Regions from separate parts of the Cupriavidus sp. 09_S30 genome, predicted to be linked through region 1. Evidence: riboswitches for the same ligand, from Rfam matches in the RefSeq annotation. Region 1 holds a riboswitch; the other holds the start of a gene.

Region 1 (4,166 bases):
ATGGCGAATGCATAGATCGACAGATTGTCGTCCAAGCACGCTGTACCGCCCCACCCCGCTTCGCCGGCACACTTGAGCTGCATCGCCGCCTTTTCCCCGTCACTGAAGCCGGACCGGTCTGCCGCGCAAATCGGATCCGGAAGCCCGCTCTAGTGGCGGGCGTGGTATTTATTCTGAACAACCCAGAGCAAAGCATTTGAATTTCTACAATAAAAATCCGACGAAATTCAGGCGATACTCAACATTATTTTTTAAACTATTCTGCAATGTGCCCGACTCTTTTGTCCGGAGCACATGCACCCCGAAAACAGGACTCCCGCACTCCTGCCTTTGACTTAACTCAACCCGGGGCGCAGCCAGTATGTGTATAGTCGCGCGGCATGTAAAGCAAGATAAATTGATGCGGAGGCAGTAGTTTTCCTTATGGGACGCAGACCCACCATCGAGCAGTTGCGCGTGTTTATCGCGGCCGCGGAGCACCAGAGCTTCACCCTGGCGGCGCGCGCCACGCACAAGACGCAGGCCGCGGTCAGTATGCAGATGCGACAGCTCGAGGACATCGCCGAGGCCAAGCTGTTCGTGCGCGGGGCGCGCCAATCGGCGCTTACCAGCGCCGGCGAAGCGCTCTACGCCTATGCCAAGGAAATGATCTCGCTGGAGGCCGAGGCCTGGGGTGCGATGCGCCACCGGGCCAAGACCCGCTTGCGCGTAGGCGCTCCCGAAATCTACATGCCGCTGCTGGTCGACGCCTTGCGCGACTTCACCAACGCTCGGCCGGATGTCTGCGTCGATCTCTTCTCCGCGCCCACGGCGCAACTCGCGAAACGATTGAAGGACGGGCGCATCGATGTGGCGATCGGCGTGCGCGGCAGGCATATGGACGGCGAGCTTCTCTGCAAGCAGGCGCTGCGCTGGGCCGTGCACGGCTCGGCGTCCGAGATCTGGTTGCGCAGACCGGTGCCCATTGCCTTGTTCGAGCCCGGCAGCACCGCCCGCACCCATGTGCTGGACGCGCTGCAGCACACCCGGGTCCGCTACCTCTGCGTCCACGAGAGCAATTCATTGGCGGGCATGCTCGCGGGCATCAGCGCCGGCATCGCGGTGGGCGCGGTTCCGATACAGGCAGCGGGCAGCGCGCTGAGGACCCTCGGCCCCCTCGACGGGCTGGCCGACATCGAACCGCTCGACATCGTCGTCGCTGCCGGCGCCGGCCACTGCTTGCCCGAGCGCCAGGCCTTCCTGGCTGCGCTCACCGCGGGATCCCGCCACTGGAATATGAGTCTCCAGTAGCGCCGGCAGCGGCCACCCGCCGTCTGCAAGCGGCATTTGCCGCACTTGCCGCACCGGCGCGGTACATGCTATGGTGCGCTTTCCAGGAGAACGGGACAAAACGGCCAGCAGCCTGGCCCGTCCCTGCCGAAGGCGTATCCCCGAAACGCTCAGGTACAGAAGACTGGACACCAAACGAACTGGAGAGCGCCGCGCCCCGGGTTGCAAACCCGCCAGGGTTGGCGGCCGCCGAAGGGGCAAGCCGACGTCCGGGTGGACCAGGCGAATCTCTCAGGCAAAAGGACAGTGGGGGCAGACGTGCCAGACGGCGCGCCTGCCCCTTTTTGCTTTCCTGGAGCCAGAGAAATGAAAGTCATCGTGATGGGTGCAGGCGTGATCGGCGTGGCCTCGGCCTGGTATCTCGCCAAAGCGGGCCACGACGTGGTGGTGCTGGAGCGCAACGCTGGCGCGGCGCGCGAGACCAGCTTCGGCAACGGCGGCCAGATCTCGGTCAGCCATGCCGAGCCCTGGGCCAACCCTGCCGCACCGTGGAAGATGCTGCGCTGGCTGGGCCGCGAAGACGCCCCGCTGCTGTTCCGCCTGCGCGCCGACCCGGCGCAATGGTCCTGGGGCCTGAAGTTCCTGCGCGAATGCTCGGCGCGGCGCTCCACCCACAATATGATCCAACTGCTGAACCTGGGCACCTACAGCCGCGCCAGCCTGCAGGCGCTGCGCGCCGAGACCGGCATCGAGTACGACCACCTGACGCGCGGCATCCTGCATTTCTATACCAGCCAGAAGGAATTCGACGCCGCCATCGAGCCGGCCCGCGTCATGCGCGAGCTGGGCTGCGAGCGCCAGGTGATCGGCACCGACGAGGTGGTACGCATCGAACCGGCGCTGGCTGCGATCGCGCCGCGGCTGGCCGGCGCCACCTTCACCAGCGAGGATGAATCGGGCGACGTGCACCGCTTCACCACCGCGCTGGCGGCGCAATGCGAGGCGCGCGGCGTGCGCTTCCGCTATGGCGTGCGCGTGCAGCGCCTGCACGCCGACGGCGGCGGCATGCGCGCGGTGGAATATGCTGACGAAAGCGGCGCCTACCAGCTGGAAAGCGCCGACGCCTACGTGCTCGCCCTGGGCAGCTTCAGCCCGCTGCTGGCACGCCCGCTCGGCGTCAAGCTGGACATCTACCCGGCCAAGGGTTACTCGGCCACGCTGCCGGTGCTGGACCCCTCGTGCGCGCCCAGCGTGAGCCTCACCGACGACGAATACAAGCTGGTGTTCTCCCGCTTCGGCGACCGCCTGCGCATTGCCGGCACGGCGGAACTGAACGGCTATGCGATGGAACTCAACCCGCTGCGCTGCGAGGCCATCGTGCGGCGCACGCTGGAGATCTTCCCCGGCATGAGCCGGCCCGAACTGGCGCGCTACTGGACCGGCCTGCGCCCTGCCACGCCCGGCAACGTCCCGTATATCGGCGCCAGCGGCGTGCCGGGGCTCTACCTGAACACGGGACACGGCACGCTGGGCTGGACCCACGGCTGCGGCTCGGGCCGGGCCATCGCCGACATCATCGGCGGGCGCGCGCCGGAGGTGGACTTCGCCTTCACCGGCGAGGTACCCCGGGCGCGCACCGGGGCCGCCGCCGCGCCGCGCTCGGCGGCGCACTGATGGGCTCGTGCCGGCACCGGCAGACGGTGCCCGCTGCGCGCCTATTCGCCAAGCGCAGCCGCGGTCTCGGCAAACAGCTTCGGCAGCCCGGGCCCGAGCCGCGCCACCAGCGCGCGGTTCGCCAGTGCCCATAGCGCAAGCGCCTGCTTGAGGCGGAACGCACCCGTCTCGGTCAGCCAGACGGCGCGCCGGCGCCGGTCGGATTCGGAGGTCACGACCTCGGCCAAGCCCGCGCTGGCGAGCTGGTCCACATTGCGCGACATGGTCGACTGGTTCAGCCCGGCACGCTGGGCCAGTGCGGCCAGGGTGTCGTCCGGCGCGGATGCGATCAGGCACATCAGGCTGAACTGCGTGCTGGACAAGCCGGAGGGCGACAAGGCCGAATCCAGCTCAGCCGTGATGCGCCGCGCCACCATGCGCGCGAGCCCGCCCAGATCGGCGTCGAGCGCCGAGTGCGCATCGGTGCGCAGGGTTCTTGGGGCTTGTCTTCGTTTCTCCATGCCACTAGTATATGCAGATACAATCATTGCATCTACATATATTCCACTGAGAGGAGACACATGACATCGCATCGCTATGGCCTGGCCGACCCGGCCCAGATCGCCGACATGAGCGGCAAGGCCGTGCTGCAGGCAATCGTGGACGGCAGCCTGCCGCAGCCACCGATCACGGAAGTGCTGGGCTTCTGGCTGGCCGAGGTCGGCGACGGCTTCGCCGTCTTCGAAGGCGAGCCGACACCACACCTGCTCAATCCGCTCGGCACGGTGCACGGCGGCTGGGCGCTGACCCTGATCGACAGTGCGACGGGATGCGCCGCGCATTCCCTGCTGCCGGCCGGTTCGGCTTACACCACGGTCGAGACCAAGGGCAATTTCTCCCGGCCGATCCTGCCCGACGCCGGCCGCGTGCGCGCCGAGGGGAAGGTGATCAACCAGGGGCGGCAGATCATCACCGCCGAGGCCCGTGTGCTGGCGGCCGACGGCCGCATCCTGGCCCACGGCACCTCGACACTGCTGGTGCTGCAGCCGCGCCGCTAGAGGCGGGGCGCATGCACGCCCTGCGCCGGCGGTATCACAGGCGCTGCGCCGTCCTTATGGCGCCACCGCGATCACCTGCGCCACCGCGGCTGTCAGTTTCTTCGCGTAGGGCACGTGCAGGAACTCGTTCGGGCCGTGCGCGTTCGACTTCGGGCCGAGCACGCCGCACACCATGAATTGCGCCGA
Region 2 (4,166 bases), on a different contig from region 1:
GGCAGGCATTGGTGTCCTGGTACTCGTCGACGAGGAAGTAACGCAGGCGGTTCTGCCACTTTAGCCGCACGGCCTCGTCGCGCGCGAACAGCTCGGCGGGCAGCCGGATCAGGTCATCGAAATCCACCGCCTGGTAGGCATTGAGCGTGGCCACGTAGTTGCGGTAGACCAGCGCTGCCTGGTGCTCGTCGGCATCGGCGGCCTGGGCGATGGCCGCCTCGGGATCGACCATGCCGTTCTTCCACAGGGAAATCGTGCTCTGCACGCTGCGGATCAGCTTCTTGTCCGTGGTGGCGAGCTGCTCCTGCACCAGCCCGAAGCAGTCATCGGAATCCATGATCGAGAACTGCGGCTTCAGGCCGACGTGCTCGGCTTCCGCGCGCAGGATCTGCACGCCCAGCGAGTGGAAGGTACACACGGTGAGCTGCTTGAGCGGGATGCGCTTGCCCTCGCGCGTGGTCTTGCCTTCCATCAGCTTGCCGATGCGCTCCTGCATCTCCTTGGCGGCCTTGTTGGTGAAGGTGACCGCGGCGATGTGGCGGGGCTCGAAGCCCTTGTCTTCGATCAGGTGGGCGATCTTCTGCGTGATCACCCGCGTCTTGCCGGAGCCGGCGCCGGCCAGCACCAGGCAGGGGCCGTCGAGGTAGCGGACGGCTTCGGATTGGGCGGGATTGAGTCCGTGGGTCATGCGCGGGAAGGCGGCGTGGCAGTGGAGTGGGTACGGAAGGGCGCGCCGGGCGCGGCCGCAGGCAGCGGAGCGTGACGGATACGCAATGCGGGGCGCGGCCGCCGAAGCGGTCGATCCGGTCGATCGAAGCGGTCGATGTTAACACGCGGCGGCCGCGTCGCCGGCCTGCCTGCGCGCCACTTTGCCGGTCTGATCCTTGTCTGATCGATGTAACTTTGCGTAAGTGCCGGAGAATCGCGCCGCCTTCACCCTCTAATCAGTATGGCCGAGTAAGTCGTACGTGCCCGGAATGGCATGTCAGACACAAAGGGGGAAGCAGCATGCGGACGCAAAGGCATTTCCTTCAGACCGGGGGACGGGCGATGCTGGTCGGGGCTGCGCTGGTGGCGCTCGTCGGCTGCGCGGATATGACGCCGAAGCAGCGTAACACCGTCATCGGCGCCGGCGTCGGCGCCGTGGGCGGCGCAGTGCTGACCGGCGGCGATGCGCTGGGCACGGTCGGCGGCGCGGCCGTGGGCGGTGTCATCGGCAACGTGACCACCCCGAGCAACCACAGGGGCCATTAACAGGGGCAACAAGGGCAATGGATCTCCGCCCCGGCCAGGCTGCAGCGTGTCGATAAAGAGCGCGTTGACAAAGCCAGGGGCCTCCCGTAAATTTCGCGCATCCGGCCGGGAGAGCGCGCGAGAGATCGCGCCGCCGAAGGGGTATCACCCGAAAACTCTCAGGCACCATGGACTGGTCGGATCGGCGCGCAGTATGCACACGATGCACGCCGTACTCTGGAGAGCGACACCCGCCATCGTTCGCATGAATGACGGTGAGCGTGTCCACCGAAGGGGCGCACAGGGTCCGGTTCCGCCAGGAACCGCCTTGTAATCTCTCAGGTATCGAGGACAGAGGGGTCATCCGCCGCAGCGGATTCGCAGCGCAACGCGCGCGAGCCATGCGGCGGATGGCCCTTTTTTCGTTTTCGCAACCGAAGAGATCCATCCCATGACGCTCCAGGCCACGCCCCTCAATGCCATCCACCGCGCCCTCGGCGCCCGCATGGTCGACTTCGGCGGCTGGGACATGCCGGTCAACTACGGCTCCCAGATCGAGGAACACCACGCCGTGCGCAGCGACGCCGGCATGTTCGACGTCTCCCATATGTGCGTGGTCGACCTCGCCGGCGCCAATGTGCGCGCCTTCCTGCGCGGCCTGCTGGCCAATAATGTCGACAAGCTGCAGACGCCGGGCAAGGCGCTGTACTCCTGCATGCTCGACGAAAAGGGCGGCGTGATCGACGACCTGATCGTCTACTTCTTCGCCGAAGACCGTTTCCGCCTGGTGGTCAACGCCAGCACCGCGCCCACCGACATCGAATGGATCCAGGCCCGCAATGCGGCCACCGGCAGCGGTGTCACCATCACGCCGCGCCGCACCGACAACGCGCCCGCCGGCGTGCAGCCGCTGGCCATCGTTGCCGTGCAGGGCCCGAACGCGCGCGCCAAGGTGTGGAGCACCTTCCCCAGCACCCAGCCTAGCGATGCGCTCAAGCCCTTCAATGCCATCACGGTGCAGGACCCGGCCGTCGGCGAGATCATGGTGGCACGTACCGGCTACACCGGCGAGGACGGCTTCGAGCTGGTGGTGCCGGCCGAGAACGTCGCCGCGGTCTGGGAAAAGCTGGACGCGGCCGGCGTGCGCCCGGCCGGTCTGGGCGCGCGCGACACGCTGCGCCTGGAGGCCGGCATGAACCTGTACGGCCAGGACATGGATCTCCACACCTCGCCGCTGGACGCCGGCCTGGCCTGGACCGTGGACCTGCAAAGCGAACGCGACTTCACCGGCAAGGCCGCGCTGCTGGCCGCCGGCCAGAAGTCCGCCTTCGCCGGCCTGATCCTGCGTGACAAGGGCGGCGTGCTGCGTGCGCACCAGACGGTCATCACCGCCGCCGGCAACGGCGAAACCACCAGCGGCACCTTCAGCCCGACCCTGTCCCAGTCCATCGCCTTCGCCCGCCTGCCGCTGGGCACGCAGATCGGCGAGAACGTCGAAGTGGAGATCCGCGGCCGCAAGCTGGCCGCGACTGTGGTTAAACTGCCGTTTGTGCGCAATGGCAAGGCACTCGTGAGCTGACGCTCGCAACGGTCACAGCGCGTCCGCCGGCGGTCGGCACCCGCACGCCGGCGGACGCAAATAGAACAATCCGAATCTGGAGAATCCGCATGAACTTCCCCCCCGACCTCAAGTACACCGAGTCGCATGAGTGGGTGCGCGTCGAAGCCGACGGCACGCTGACCATCGGCATCACCGACCACGCGCAGGACGCGCTGGGCGACATCGTCTTCCTGGAGCTGCCCGAGGTGGGCCGCGCGGTCGGCGCCGGCGATGCGCTGGCCGTGGTCGAGTCGGTCAAGGCCGCCTCCGACATCTACGCGCCGGTGGCCGGCGAAGTGATCGCCGTCAACGAGGCCGCCAGCGCCGCGCCGGAAAGCGTCAACGCCAACGCCTTCGAGGCCTGGCTGTTCAAGCTGAAGCCGGCCAATGCGGACGACGTCAACGGCCTGATGTCGGCCGATGCCTACAAGGCCAGCGTCGGCGCCTGACGCCTAGCGGCCCGCGAGCGGGCCGCCCGAGACCGAAAGACCGCGCGGCGGCCGGCCGACCACCGGCGCCGCGCCCACGAGATTCCTGCCATGAACGCCCCGCTGCCCATGAACGCCGCCAATACCACACGGCCCACGCTGGCCGAACTGGAGGCGCGCGACGCCTTCGCCGGCCGCCATATCGGCCCAGACGCCGCCGAACAGCAACACATGCTGAAGGTGCTCGGCTACGACAGCCGCGCCGCGCTGATCGACGCCGTGATCCCCGCCGCCATTCGCCGCCGCGACGGCCTGCCGCTGGGCGAATTCACCGAGCCGCTGAGCGAGGAAGCGGCGCTGGCCAAGCTGCGCGCCATCGCCGGCAAGAACAGGGTGTGCAAGAGCTTCATCGGCCAGGGCTACTACGGCACGCACACCCCTGGCGTGGTGCTGCGCAACATCTTCGAAAACCCGGCCTGGTACACCGCCTACACACCCTACCAGCCCGAGATCTCGCAAGGCCGCCTGGAAGCGATTCTCAACTTCCAGCAGATGATCACCGACCTGACCGGCCTGGACATCGCCAATGCCTCGATGCTCGATGAAGGCACCGCGGCCGCCGAGGCGATGACGCTGCTGCAGCGCGTCAACAAGCACGCCTCCAACACCTTCTACGTGGCCGACGACGTGCTGCCGCAGACGCTGGAAGTGGTACGCACGCGTGCCAAGCCGCTCGGCATCGAAGTCAAGGTCGGTCCCGCCGCCGACGCCGCCGGCGCCCATGCCTTCGGCGTGCTGCTGCAATATCCCGGCGTCAACGGTGACGTCAACGACTACCGCGCCATCGCGGATGCCGTGCATGCCGCCGGTGGCCTGGTGGTGGCCGCCGCCGACCTGCTGGCCCT

The links. Region 1 has a riboswitch for glycine ahead of AC1Z3O_RS28585 (D-amino acid dehydrogenase). Riboswitches for the same ligand answer to the same signal wherever they lie in the genome.
Region 2: linked by a shared signal. The riboswitch ahead of gcvT (glycine cleavage system aminomethyltransferase GcvT) and the one ahead of AC1Z3O_RS28585 (D-amino acid dehydrogenase) in region 1 are both predicted to bind glycine.

Annotation. Positions count from the first base shown of each region.
Region 1 covers NZ_JBXOWI010000002.1:1,869,209-1,873,374, forward strand. The annotation lists gene AC1Z3O_RS28575 (putative bifunctional diguanylate cyclase/phosphodiesterase) at 1-83, opposite strand, end outside; gene AC1Z3O_RS28580 (LysR family transcriptional regulator) at 424-1,290, shown strand; glycine riboswitch at 1,460-1,586, shown strand; gene AC1Z3O_RS28585 (D-amino acid dehydrogenase) at 1,636-2,943, shown strand; gene AC1Z3O_RS28590 (MarR family winged helix-turn-helix transcriptional regulator) at 2,985-3,443, opposite strand; gene AC1Z3O_RS28595 (PaaI family thioesterase) at 3,504-3,980, shown strand; gene AC1Z3O_RS28600 (M20/M25/M40 family metallo-hydrolase) at 4,035-4,166, opposite strand, start outside.
Region 2 covers NZ_JBXOWI010000001.1:4,181,922-4,186,087, reverse strand. The annotation lists gene AC1Z3O_RS19455 (UvrD-helicase domain-containing protein) at 1-688, opposite strand, end outside; gene AC1Z3O_RS19450 (glycine zipper 2TM domain-containing protein) at 1,051-1,254, shown strand; glycine riboswitch at 1,351-1,439, shown strand; glycine riboswitch at 1,461-1,598, shown strand; gene gcvT (glycine cleavage system aminomethyltransferase GcvT) at 1,685-2,812, shown strand; gene gcvH (glycine cleavage system protein GcvH) at 2,902-3,282, shown strand; gene gcvP (aminomethyl-transferring glycine dehydrogenase) at 3,373-4,166, shown strand, end outside.